One region of the Bacteroides caecimuris genome, then DNA from elsewhere that is predicted to be linked to it. Evidence: riboswitches for the same ligand, from Rfam matches in the RefSeq annotation. Region 1 holds a riboswitch; the other holds the start of a gene.

The links. A riboswitch is a leader RNA that binds a small molecule or an ion and turns the genes downstream of it on or off. The one in region 1 is predicted to bind thiamine pyrophosphate.
Region 2: it holds a riboswitch for thiamine pyrophosphate, as region 1 does, so the genes downstream of both, thiS (sulfur carrier protein ThiS) here and A4V03_RS14900 (TonB-dependent receptor) in region 1, are expected to answer to the same signal.

The regions. Positions count from the first base shown of each region.
Region 1 covers NZ_CP015401.2:3,426,286-3,432,429, reverse strand. The annotation lists gene A4V03_RS14900 (TonB-dependent receptor) at 1-2,163, opposite strand, end outside; TPP riboswitch at 2,164-2,260, opposite strand; gene A4V03_RS14895 (mechanosensitive ion channel family protein) at 2,392-3,294, shown strand; gene A4V03_RS14890 (DJ-1/PfpI family protein) at 3,345-3,956, shown strand; gene A4V03_RS14885 (DUF7660 family protein) at 4,012-4,263, shown strand; gene A4V03_RS14880 (O-acetylhomoserine aminocarboxypropyltransferase/cysteine synthase family protein) at 4,338-5,624, opposite strand; gene A4V03_RS14875 (Lrp/AsnC family transcriptional regulator) at 5,802-6,144, shown strand, end outside.
Region 2 covers NZ_CP015401.2:2,248,822-2,254,965, forward strand. The annotation lists gene A4V03_RS09720 (hypothetical protein) at 1-271, opposite strand, end outside; gene A4V03_RS09725 (ATP-dependent helicase) at 292-2,670, opposite strand; partial or broken gene A4V03_RS09730 (RHS repeat protein) at 2,816-3,250, shown strand; gene A4V03_RS09735 (superoxide dismutase) at 3,525-4,142, shown strand; TPP riboswitch at 4,302-4,395, shown strand; gene thiS (sulfur carrier protein ThiS) at 4,456-4,656, shown strand; gene A4V03_RS09745 (thiamine phosphate synthase) at 4,661-5,326, shown strand; gene A4V03_RS09750 (thiazole synthase) at 5,448-6,144, shown strand, end outside.

The DNA of each region.
Region 1 (6,144 bases):
GGTGTAGTCGCTCGAAGCCCAACCGTTGTTTTCATATTTTTCATTAAACAGATTGTACACAGTGAACCCTACCGTGACTTCTTTCAACACCTTCTTGGGACGGAAGGAGTACGCCAGATTGAGGTTACTGACAAAATATTTATCAAGAATCAATTCTTCTACTTCCGCATTTGTCATATACTGTTTGCTTACGAACTGTGATTGCAGAGCTGCTTCGAATCCCTTATAAATGAATGAGAAGCGGTTATTAAATAGAAAGTCGGGTGAGAAAGCGATGTGAGTGTCTTTATGCTTGATCTGAACAGTCGGGAGGGAAGTAGAGCTACCGTCGTCATTATAGTGGTAGCCCGGCAGGCTTTCTACAAAATTCTGGATGCGGTTTTTGCTCCATGTAGCGTTGATGTCCCATTGAAACCATTTACACGGTTTGATTCCCAGCATTAGCTCAACTCCCATACGATAACTGTCCGGCACGTTTTCGGTTAGTGCTTCACCTATATCGTTTAAAGCTCCGGTCAGAACCAGTTGGTCGGTATAATCCATGTAGTAGAAGTTTGCACCTGCCGTCAGCCATTGGTTGGCGAAAGTATATCCTGCTTCATAGTCGAGCAGTTTTTCAGCTTTTGGATACGAATCCGGATCGCCATCTGTATAATTGTTTCTTGTCGGTTCCTTTTGAGCAACCGAGAAAGAGGCATAAACGCGATGGTTGGACGTGATGTTCCAGTTTAATCCGACTTTCGGGTTAAAGAAATCGAACTTCTTGTCTACTGCCAATGGACGCAGGGCATTTTTGCTCCAGTCATATTTATCATTGTTGCCATCGATGGTATAGTCGATGTGTCGATACTGAAGATCGGCATACGCGCTTAATCCTTTGGTAAGATCGTAGTTTGCTTTCAGATAAATATTTCCATCGGTCTTTTGGGATTTATTGCGGTAATATTCATGGTCGGGAGATAGAGTGCCCACATAATTCTTCACCCAGGGAACTCTTCCGAAGTTATTGCCCCGGTATTGATTCACCCCGCCTCCTAGAGACGTATTCAGCCTGTTGACCGTATAATTGAGAGAAAAAACGCCGCCACCGAATTTGTTGTCCATCTTCTTCTGACGGATTAAATCGCTTTTGGTTATTTCGATTCCATCAATTGTGAATGGTTTCAGACCATATTCTATAAGGGATCTGCCGTCTTTGTACTCTTCGTAATAGCCGTTGCCTTTGGTATAATGCAAGGCAACATTCAGATTCCAGGCTGTCGAGAAAGTATGATTGAAGAGAAGCTGATAATTCTTTTGCAGATAATTATCCGTTTGGTCGTCATAAAAATGCTTGTTGCCGTTGGCGTCGGTGTACATCTCGCCACAGGGGTTGTAGCGTCTGCCGAAATCCTCCATTTCCTTTTTGGTTGCGTATCCCCAGGCATGATATGTCTTTTCTTTTCCGGCAAATGCAATCAGTTTCACAGATGTGTTTTCTGCAAAGTAGCCTCCTTGCAAGTAGTAAGAGTTCAAGTCTACCGAAGCGCGGTCTATGTATCCGTCCGTACCGATATTGGAAAGACGGGCGTCAAACGTCCAATGATTATTGAGCAAACCGGTTCCTACTTTCACCGTTTCCTTGTGCGTGTTGAATGAACCGTATGAACCGTTGAATTCGGCATACGGCTTCATGGATGCACCTTCAGTCTGCATATTAACGCTGGCTCCGAAGGCACCTGCCCCGTTGGTAGACGTACCTGCGCCTCGTTGCACTTGCATATCTTTTACGGAGGAAGAAAAGTCGGGCATATTTACCCAGAACAGATTATGGCTTTCGGCATCGTTCATCGGTATGCCGTTTACCGTGATGTTGATACGTGTACCGTCGGTTCCGCGCACGCGAAGAGTCGTGTAGCCGATACCTGCTCCTGCATCCGATGTGGTCAGTGTAGAAGGAGTCATGCTTAACAGATAAGGGATATCCTGTCCGAAGTTAACCTTCTTCAATTCTGCTTTGCCTATATTGGTGAATGCCACGGGAGTTTTGGCGGTGGCACGCGTGGATACTACCTGCACTTCTTGCAGGTTTACTACTTTCATACTATCCTTTACACTCGTCTGTGCATGAACAGGGATGCCTACGCCTGATAAGGCGATGGCCATCCATATAACTTTTTTCATCTTGCTTATTAATTAGTTCTCTACGCCGGCATTACCCGGATCAGATTCTATGGGTATGTTCTCAGCCCGTCATGTTAAGGCACCCCTACCAGTGAATCGGTTACAAAAATACAGCTTTTGCAGGAGGAAAGCAAAAAAAACTTTTAGATTCACTAAAAACAATATAACTTTGTAACTTATTAGAATAGCCATATAACTGTTTACTCATTTTAATATACATTTTTAATTATGCTATTATTACAAGCAACACAAGCTGCGGATTCTGTACAAGTGGCCGCAGATAAATTAATGAAAGAAGCGATTGCCAATGCTGACGGATTGGACAAACTCTCGCTGATTACCCAACAATTGATAGACTTTGCCATTCGTGCCGGAGAACGTATACTGATTGCGGTCATTGTCTTTATCGTCGGACGTTTCCTTATCTCTATGCTTAATAAGTTTGTCGGGCGTTTGATGGATAAAAGGAAAGTGGATGTAAGTATCAAGACTTTTGTAAAAAGCTTGGCGAATATTACGTTGACTGTATTGTTAATCATTTCTGTAGTAGGTGCTCTTGGCGTTGAAACCACCTCGTTTGCTGCTTTGTTGGCTTCTGCCGGTGTGGCTGTCGGTATGGCTTTATCCGGTAATTTGCAGAATTTTGCGGGAGGTTTGATTGTATTGTTGTTTAAGCCATATAAAGTGGGAGATTGGATAGAAAGTCAGGGAGTTTCTGGTACAGTGAAAGAAATACAGATCTTTCATACTATTTTGACTACTGCAGATAATAAAGTGATTTATGTGCCGAATGGTGCAATGAGTAGTGGAGTGGTAACCAACTATAGTCATCAGGAAACCCGTCGCGTGGAATGGATTGTTGGGGTAGATTATGGAGAAGATTATGAGAAAGTGCAGAAAATCGTTTATGATATTCTTGCTGCTGACCAACGTATTCTGAAAGAACCGGCTCCTTTTGTGGCTCTTCACGCGCTGGACGCCAGCAGTGTGAATGTAGTGGCACGTGTATGGGTAAATAGCGGAGATTACTGGGGTGTTTATTTCGATATAAATAAAGCGATTTACGAAACCTTCAATGAAAAAGGTATCAACTTCCCTTTCCCTCAACTTACAGTACATCAGGGAAATTAATTATGATACGCCCATTCTTCCCGTATTTTAAACGTTAGAAAAATGATGTTATGAGCAACGAAATTCTATATATCCTCCTGCCGGATTATGCGGCACATGAAATTGTATATCTTTCACAAGCCATAGCCTCTGATGAGTTCGCTCTGAAAGAGAACCCGAAATATGTCAATAAGGCTGTCGCTCCGACAATGGAGCCGGTAAAATCCATCGGTGGCTTTCGAACTTTACCTGATTATTCGTTTGAAACGATGCCCGATGATTATGCAGCGTTAGTGCTGATTGGCGGTTTTGGTTGGACTACTCCTGTTGCAGAGCAGGTTGTACCGATTGTTCAACAAGCCATTGAGAAAGGAAAGATTGTCGGTGCAATCTGTAATGGAGCTTCATTTATGGCAAAACACGGATTCCTCAATGCAGTCAAGCATACCGGCAATGGCTTGGAACAGCTACAACTTTGGGGAGGCCACAACTATACTCATCCTGACGGATATGTTCATGCGCAAGCGATCTGCGACAAAAACATTGTGACGGCAAACGGTTCGGCAACGCTTGAATTTGCCAAAGAACTGCTTCTGCTGCTTGAAAACGAAACGCCTGAACGCATCGAAATGTACTATCAGTTCAACAAGCAAGGCTTTTGCTTGCTTTCCGGTAAACAATGATTGTATGGATATTGAATCACATGGAATATGAAGTATTGAATCATAACAAATGACTATGGATTGTATTTCTAAACGTATCGAAGAAATATCGTCCAAAAAAGCCTTTTTGGCATTCTTGGACGAACTGAATAGCAGTTTCCTGAAAAATTCTGAAGAATGGGAAAATCGGACAATAGATGAATTTCTTAACGCCATGCAATCGTGGATAGAGGATTATTCTTCATCAGAGTTTAATGATATTGATTGGGGAAAGGTTGATTATTCGTTGCTTGCGAGGATTCTATATATGGGAAAAATATATGAATAGAAATGTCATATTTGATTATAAAGAAATAGAACGAACAATCAAAGATAATCATCTTCCATTTCAATGATTGAATGTTAGATTTCGGCAAGTGCCTGATCCAAATCTGCAATCAGGTCATCGATATGTTCTGTTCCAATGGATAGGCGTACGGTGCCCGGATAAATTTCCTGTTCGGCTAGTTCCTGTGCATTGAGCTGCGAATGGGTCGTGCTCGCCGGATGGATCACCAATGATTTCACGTCGGCCACATTGGCAAGCAGGGAGAAAATCTCCAGACTGTCGATAAAGCGGTGTGCTTCTTCTTGTCCGCCTTTTACCTCGAAAGTGAAGATAGAACCAGCACCGTTCGGAAAATAACGCTGATACAGTGCATGGTCGGGATGGTTGGATAATGACGGATGATTCACTTTCTTCACTTTCGGATGATTGTTTAAGAAATTCACTACCTTTAAAGCATTTTCTACATGACGCTCTACACGTAAGGAAAGAGTTTCCAGACCTTGTAGCAGGATAAAAGCGTTGAATGGGCTGATGGTAGCTCCTGTGTCACGCAGCAAAATGGCACGGATGCGGATTGCATAGGCAGCCGGACCGGCTGCGTCGACAAAGCGTACGCCATGATAGCATGGATCGGGTTCGGTCAACTGTGGGAATTTGCCGGAGGCTACCCAGTCGAATTTGCCTGAATCTACAATGACTCCTCCCAATGAGGAACCGTGTCCGCCAATGAACTTTGTTGCGGAATGTACTACGATATCTGCTCCGTGTTCGATGGGGCGGATTAAATACGGAGTTCCGAATGTGTTGTCGATAATCAGAGGTATTTGGTGGCGGTGGGCTATTTCTGCCACTGCTTCTATGTTCATGATATTTGAGTTCGGATTTCCCAAAGTTTCGATAAATACGGCTTTCGTATTTTCTTGAATAGCTTTTTCAAAGTTCGACAAATCGCTTGGGTCAACGAATGTTGTTGTGATGCCATAGCTGGGCAAGGTATGAGCCAGCAGGTTATAACTTCCTCCGTAAATAGTTTTGGCTGCTACAATATGATCGCCTGCACGAGTGATATTTTCGAAAGCATAAGTGATGGCAGCGGCACCCGAAGCGACTGCCAGTCCTGCTACCCCTCCTTCAAGAGCGGCTACGCGTTGTTCAAAAACTCCTTGAGTGGAGTTGGTCAGACGGCCGTAGATGTTTCCCGGGTCCTGCAGTCCGAAGCGTGCGGCTGCATGGGCGGAGTTGTGAAATACATAAGAGGTGGTCTGGTAAATAGGAACTGCGCGGGCATCTGTTGCCGGGTCTGCTTGTTCTTGTCCTACATGAACCTGTAAAGTCTCGAAGTGTAATTTCTTTGTTACCATAATCGTATATTTTTAAGTTTACTATTTTTTCTTTATTTTCTTGCAAAGTTATGAGGTGTAGATATATTGAACAAGATACGGCTGAAATATAGAAAATAATACTATTTTTGTGCGGTTGTATGGAATAATACAACTGCGTTATTCCTGGAAATCACCTTTTAGAAGAATATTTTTCTTATGGATACTTTTGATAAGCTGGATAAAGTAGATTTGCAAATACTCCGTACTTTGCAAGAGAATGCCCGATTGACAACGAAAGAGTTGGCTGCACGGGTGAGTCTTTCTTCCACTCCTGTTTTCGAACGTCTTAAACGGTTGGAGAATGGAGGTTATATAAAGAAGTATATTGCCGTATTGGATGCGGAAAAGCTGAATCAGGGATTTGTCGTGTTCTGTCGTGTGAAGCTTAGACGCCTGAATAGGGATATAGCGGCAGAGTTTACACAGATCATACAGGACATTCCTGAAGTCACCGAATGTTATAACATATCAGGAAGTTATGATTATCTGTTGAAGATTC
Region 2 (6,144 bases), 1.2 Mb from region 1:
CGTCATCTTCTATCGGGGCTTGTTTGGGTGCAGTCAACACGCCTCCGATAGCTGCTCCGGCAATAGTTCCTACAATATTTCCGATGGCAGAACCACGGTAACCGCCGCGCCAGCCACGATTATTATCTCCGATAAGCCCGCCTATCGAACTTCCCAGACTACCACCGATAGAAGCACCTGCCACGATAGCTCCCGGATTCCCCATACGCCCGGACGCACATCCGCTCAAAATCAAAGCGGAAAGCAAAATTACTGTTAGTTGTTTCTTCATGAGCCTCTCTATTTTTTATCTTATTCTATCACCTTAAAACGGGCGAAACGCAATAATAGTTGCTTGTCACCCGCATTTTTAAAATGAATGGTAGCTTTTGCGTTATCTCCCGTTCCTTCTACTTTCATCACTTCTCCCAATCCGAAGCGTTCGTGCTCTATCATTTGTCCGGCTTGCACTCCTGCCGCCAACGCAGAACCGGAAGACGATGCCTGAGCTCCCCCACTGCTGCCTACCGCACTTACCTTCTTCAAGTTTCTCGGCACACTGGGAGCTATTATCTGCGCCTTCGGTCGTTCACGCTGTTCAGACGAAGATGTACTTCCGAAAGGTGCACGCGATGGAGAAGCAGAACGGGTAAATCCGCCTTCTATCTCTCTGCGGAAGCGTCCCGCACCTTCATCAACCAAACGGCTGACTCCTGCTTCGTGCGGCATCCGTAAATAGTCAATATCAATATCCCGCAAGAAACGGCTGGGACTTCCAAACTCCATCTTTCCATAACGGAAACGGGTTTTGGCAAACGACAGATAACAATGTTCTTCCGCACGGGTAATGGCTACATAGAACAAGCGGCGTTCCTCTTCCAACGCACGTGGCGAATCTCCTACCATGCCGCTAGGAAACAAGTTTTCTTCCATACCAACCACAAACACGTTCTTAAATTCCAATCCCTTGGCGGAATGGACAGTCATCAAAGTGATCTTCTCCCCATCATCTGCCTTATCGGAATCTTGGTCGGTAAGTAACGAAATCTCCGAAAGGAAATCGGTTAGGAATATATTCGGATTGCCTTCTTCCTGCCGTAAAGCGCAGAAATCATTCATACCGTTTACCAACTCTTCTATATTTTCCTTGCGGCTCAGATTCTCAGGAGAAGTGTCCTGGCAGACATCATTGATAATGCCGGATTGACGGATAATATCCGTTCCAATCTCGTATGCGTTCTTATCTGCCTGGTCGGTAATAAAGCCTTCTATCAACTCACGGAAACCTTGAAGTTTCGTATGTGTCCCTTTGTTGATATTCAAGCCATAGCTCAACGGCTCGCAAAGCGTTGCCCACAGGCTGACTCCATTATCAGTGGCTGCCGATATTATTTTGCCGACGGTAGTATCTCCAATGCCACGGGCAGGATAATTGATGATACGCTTGAACGCTTCTTCGTCATTCGGATTCACCACCAGACGAAAATAAGCAATAACGTCTTTTATCTCCTTTCGTTGGTAGAACGAAAGTCCGCCGTAAATCTTATAAGGCATCGTCCGCTTCCGAAGAGCTTCTTCAAAAATACGGCTTTGCGCATTCGTACGATACAGGATAGCGAAATCCGCATAGCCGTAGGAATGTTCGCGGCGCAGTTCGGCTATCTTATTCGCCACAATATCACCCTCTTCCACATCGCTGTATGCCTGGAACACACCGATAGCTTCTCCTTTCTCTTTCTTGGAGAATACGGCTTTCCGTATCTGACGCTCATTCTTCTCAATCAGGCTGTTGGCAGCACAGACAATGGTCTGTGTGGAGCGGTAATTCTGCTCCAGTTTGAAGACTTTCGTATCAGGATAGATTTTCGTAAAATAAAGGATATTGTCAATATCCGCTCCACGGAAAGAATAGATGCTTTGTGCATCATCCCCTACGACACAGATTCGTTGGTTCTCCTTAGTCAATTGCAAGATAATACTATGTTGAGCATAGTTGGTATCTTGATATTCATCTACCAACACATAATGAAATTTGTTCTGATAACATTTTAAAACATTTGGAAAATCACGAAACAAAATATAAGTATACATCAGCAAATCGTCAAAATCCATAGCTCCCGCTTGACGGCATCTTTCCCAATAACGGGTATAAATATCACGAATAGCTGGCATTCTGGCTGCTATATCGCCTTCATAGGCTTCTTTATTGGTGGCGTAACCTGTAGGAGTGACCAAATGATTCTTGGCATTGGAGATACGGGATTGCACAACTCCCGGTTTATAGGTTTTCTCGTCCAACCCCATTTCTTTAATAATGGAACGAAGCAAACTTTTACTATCAGCCGCATCATAAATAGTAAACTGGGAAGTAAATCCTATATATTGCGCTTCGCAACGAAGGATGCGGGCAAAGACAGAGTGAAAAGTACCCATCCATATATAACTTGACCACGGAAGACCGATGTCTCGATTAACACGTTTCACTATCTCGCGTGCAGCTTTATTAGTAAATGTCAGTGCAAGTATATTATGCGCATCATACCCTTTCTCTTTTATAAGATAATCAATTTTATAAGTCAATACACGTGTTTTCCCTGAGCCCGCACCGGCTATCACCAGCGAAGGGCCATCAATATAAGTCACAGCTTCATACTGACTTTCATTCAGTTCATCTTTATATTTGGTATTCATAACAGCATTATAAAAACAATGAGTTTTTTAACAAACTCTTGGCGTTCAATTTTGTTCTCAATACAAAAGTATAACATTCATGCGAGAATGAAGGTATTTTTACGATTTTTCATCACTAACTATTTTAACCTAATCCCCAAAAGCAATGAAAAGGAGTATCTTTTTATCAATTATTTTGAGTTTGTTTCTGGTTGCCTGCATTCCACAGGCAATGGCACAAAAGCAGAGCCGCTTGGAAAAGCTGCTAAGGTATCTGAACGATAATGACGCCGACAAATGGCAGAAAAACCGCGATAAGATAGATGACGAGACACAAACCTATTATAGCGAAGAACTGGCATTGTTGGACGTTCTCTATGAATTGTGGCACGAACAAAGTGAACAAGCCGCCACCAACTATTTCGGCTGCTATGAAAGAGCCGCAAAAGCTTATTTTCCGAATATCTGCGAAGAAGAGAAAATACAGCTTTCCAACGTACAAGATAAAGCGGAACAAGCTGTTATATCCATCTTGGAAGCATCGAAAGAGCAAATTCCCTTTAGCAAGACATTGATGGACAGCATCCAGTCAAACGGTTATCTGTCGCAGATTGTTTACCAACGGATTTTGGGTAATAACCAAAAAACGTCCGGATGCCTGACTTGCTTGTATGATAAATACGGGAACCGGATTGACAGCAATTCTTATTATGAATATGACAATACGGGGCAATGGATCTCCCGGACCAGCCGGGATAACCCAAAAGAAATGGAACGTATACAGTACCTTTACAAATAAAGTAAGATACTGTGAACATTTTGCAGAAAACTTCTGTTATTACTAATATAACAAGCCAATTAAAACTTGTAACATTATGAATAGTATATTAATGTCTTTAATTATGATGACCATGACTTACGAAATGCCTAAACTTCCTTACGCAAACAATGCGTTGGAACCTGTAATCAGTCAGCAAACAATAGATTTCCATTATGGAAAGCATCTACAAACGTATGTAAATAATCTGAATAGCCTCGTGCCCGGAACAGAATATGAAGGTAAAACGGTAGAAGAAATCGTTGCAACCGCACCGGACGGAGCTATATTCAATAACGCCGGACAAGTATTGAATCACAATTTGTACTTCCTGCAATTTGCCCCGAAACCCTCAAAGAAGGAACCGTCAGGCAAACTAGGAGAAGCCATCAAACGTGACTTCGGTAGCTTTGAAAATTTCAAGAAAGAATTCAACGCAGCAGCAGTCGGATTGTTCGGTTCAGGATGGGTCTGGTTATCCGTTGGGAAAGACGGTAAACTGAAAATCACTAGAGAAGCCAACGGCAGCAATCCGGTACGTGCCGGTTTAAAGCCGCTTCTCGGATTTGACGTTTGGGAACACTCCTATTATCTGGATTATCAGAACCGCCGCGCCGACCACGTAAATGTCCTGTGGGATATCATCGACTGGGATGTGGTTGAAAAAAGAATGTAAACGGATTTACTAGCAAAATTATACTTATAAAAAAAGGTCGTTGTGTTTTTCACAGCGACCTTTTCTCATCCCATCAAAAAAACAGGAACTAACAGAAAAATGAAAAAAAAATCGACCGATTTAGTGTTTTTCTGTTTCTTTTTCGCTTACTTTGCTCCCGTAAAGACAAAGGGGTGCCCCATGAGGGGCTGAGATTATACCCTAGGAACCTGAGGCAGTTAATACTGACGTAGGGATTGTGTTTCTTCTTATCGCCTTTCTATTTAAGCATGCTCTTTGTATTTACTTTCAACTTATTTATTCTGATAGGACAATGAAAGTACAAGTGAACAACAAAGAGGTGGAAATGTCTCCTGACTCTACCCTTACGCAACTGACAGCACAGCTCGAACTTCCGGTTCAAGGCATTGCTATCGCCGTAAACAACAAAATGATTCCCCGTACCGAATGGGAGCGTTTCATTCTACATGAGAACGATAACCTGGTGATTATCAAAGCTGCTTGCGGAGGATAAGGAGATGATTAGTCTACAATTTATCACGCATCAGACCGAACAGTATTCGTACCTCGAATCGGCACGTATGGCACTCGAAGGCGGATGCAAATGGATCCAGCTACGTATGAAAGACGCTCCTCTCGAAGAAGTGGAAGCAGTAGCCCTGCAACTGAAGCCGCTTTGCAAAGAGCACGAAGCAATCCTGATTCTGGATGATCACGTCGAACTGGCCAAAAAGCTGGAAGTGGACGGTGTGCATCTAGGCAAAAAGGATATGCCTATCAACCAGGCCCGTCAAATACTTGGTGAAGCCTTTATTATCGGCGGCACTGCAAACACTTTCGAAGATGTCGTACAGCACTATCGTGCCGGAGCCGATTATCTCGGCATTGGTCCTTTCCGGTTTACTACCACTAAAAAGAATCTAAGCCCCGTACTGGGTTTGGAGGGCTATTCTTCTATTCTTTCACAGATGAAGGAAGCGAATATCGAAATCCCCGTTGTAGCTATCGGAGGAATTACTTTTGAGGATATTCCTGCCATACTTCATACAGGAGTAAATGGAATAGCCCTGTCAGGAACTATTCTCGGAGCAGATAACCCGGTAGAAGAAACACGTAGAATCATTGATTCACCACAGAGGACACGGAGGACACAGAGTTTCTCGTTCTTTCCTAAAACAGAATGATAAACACGTATACTCTGTGCAACTCCATAACGAATAAGAAATTATCAGACCTCTGTGTCCTCTGCGTCCTCTGTGGTGAACTCATAAATCAGCATTTAAATAATCAACTAAAATATATAGAATGGAAAAGTTAGTAATTGCGGGACGCGAATTTAACTCCCGTCTTTTCCTGGGAACAGGAAAATTCAATTCCAATGAAGTAATGGAACAAGCTATTCTGGCTTCGGATACGGAAATGGTAACTGTCGCCATGAAACGAATCGACATGGATAACAAAGAGGACGACATGCTGAAACATATCATTCATCCGAATATTCAGTTATTGCCCAACACCTCCGGTGTACGTAACGCGGAAGAGGCTGTTTTCGCCGCGCAACTGGCTCGCGAAGCTTTTGGAACAAACTGGCTGAAACTGGAAATTCATCCGGACCCGCGCTATCTGCTCCCCGACTCTATCGAAACACTGAAAGCTACGGAAGAACTAGTAAAACAGGGCTTTATCGTGTTACCTTATTGCCAGGCTGACCCTGTACTCTGCAAACGCCTGGAAGAAGCAGGCGCAGCTACCGTTATGCCACTCGGTGCACCTATCGGTACGAACAAAGGATTGCAGACAAAAGAATTCCTGCAAATCATTATCGAACAAGCAGGTATCCCGGTGGTAGTGGATGCCGGTATCGGTGCGCCAAGCCATGCTGCCGAAGCAATGGAACTGGGAGCTTCCGCTGTATTAGTGAATACTGCAATAGCTGTTGCCGGAAATCCGGTAGAAATGGCTAAAGCATTCAAAACAGCTACAGAAGCCGGAAGACAGGCTT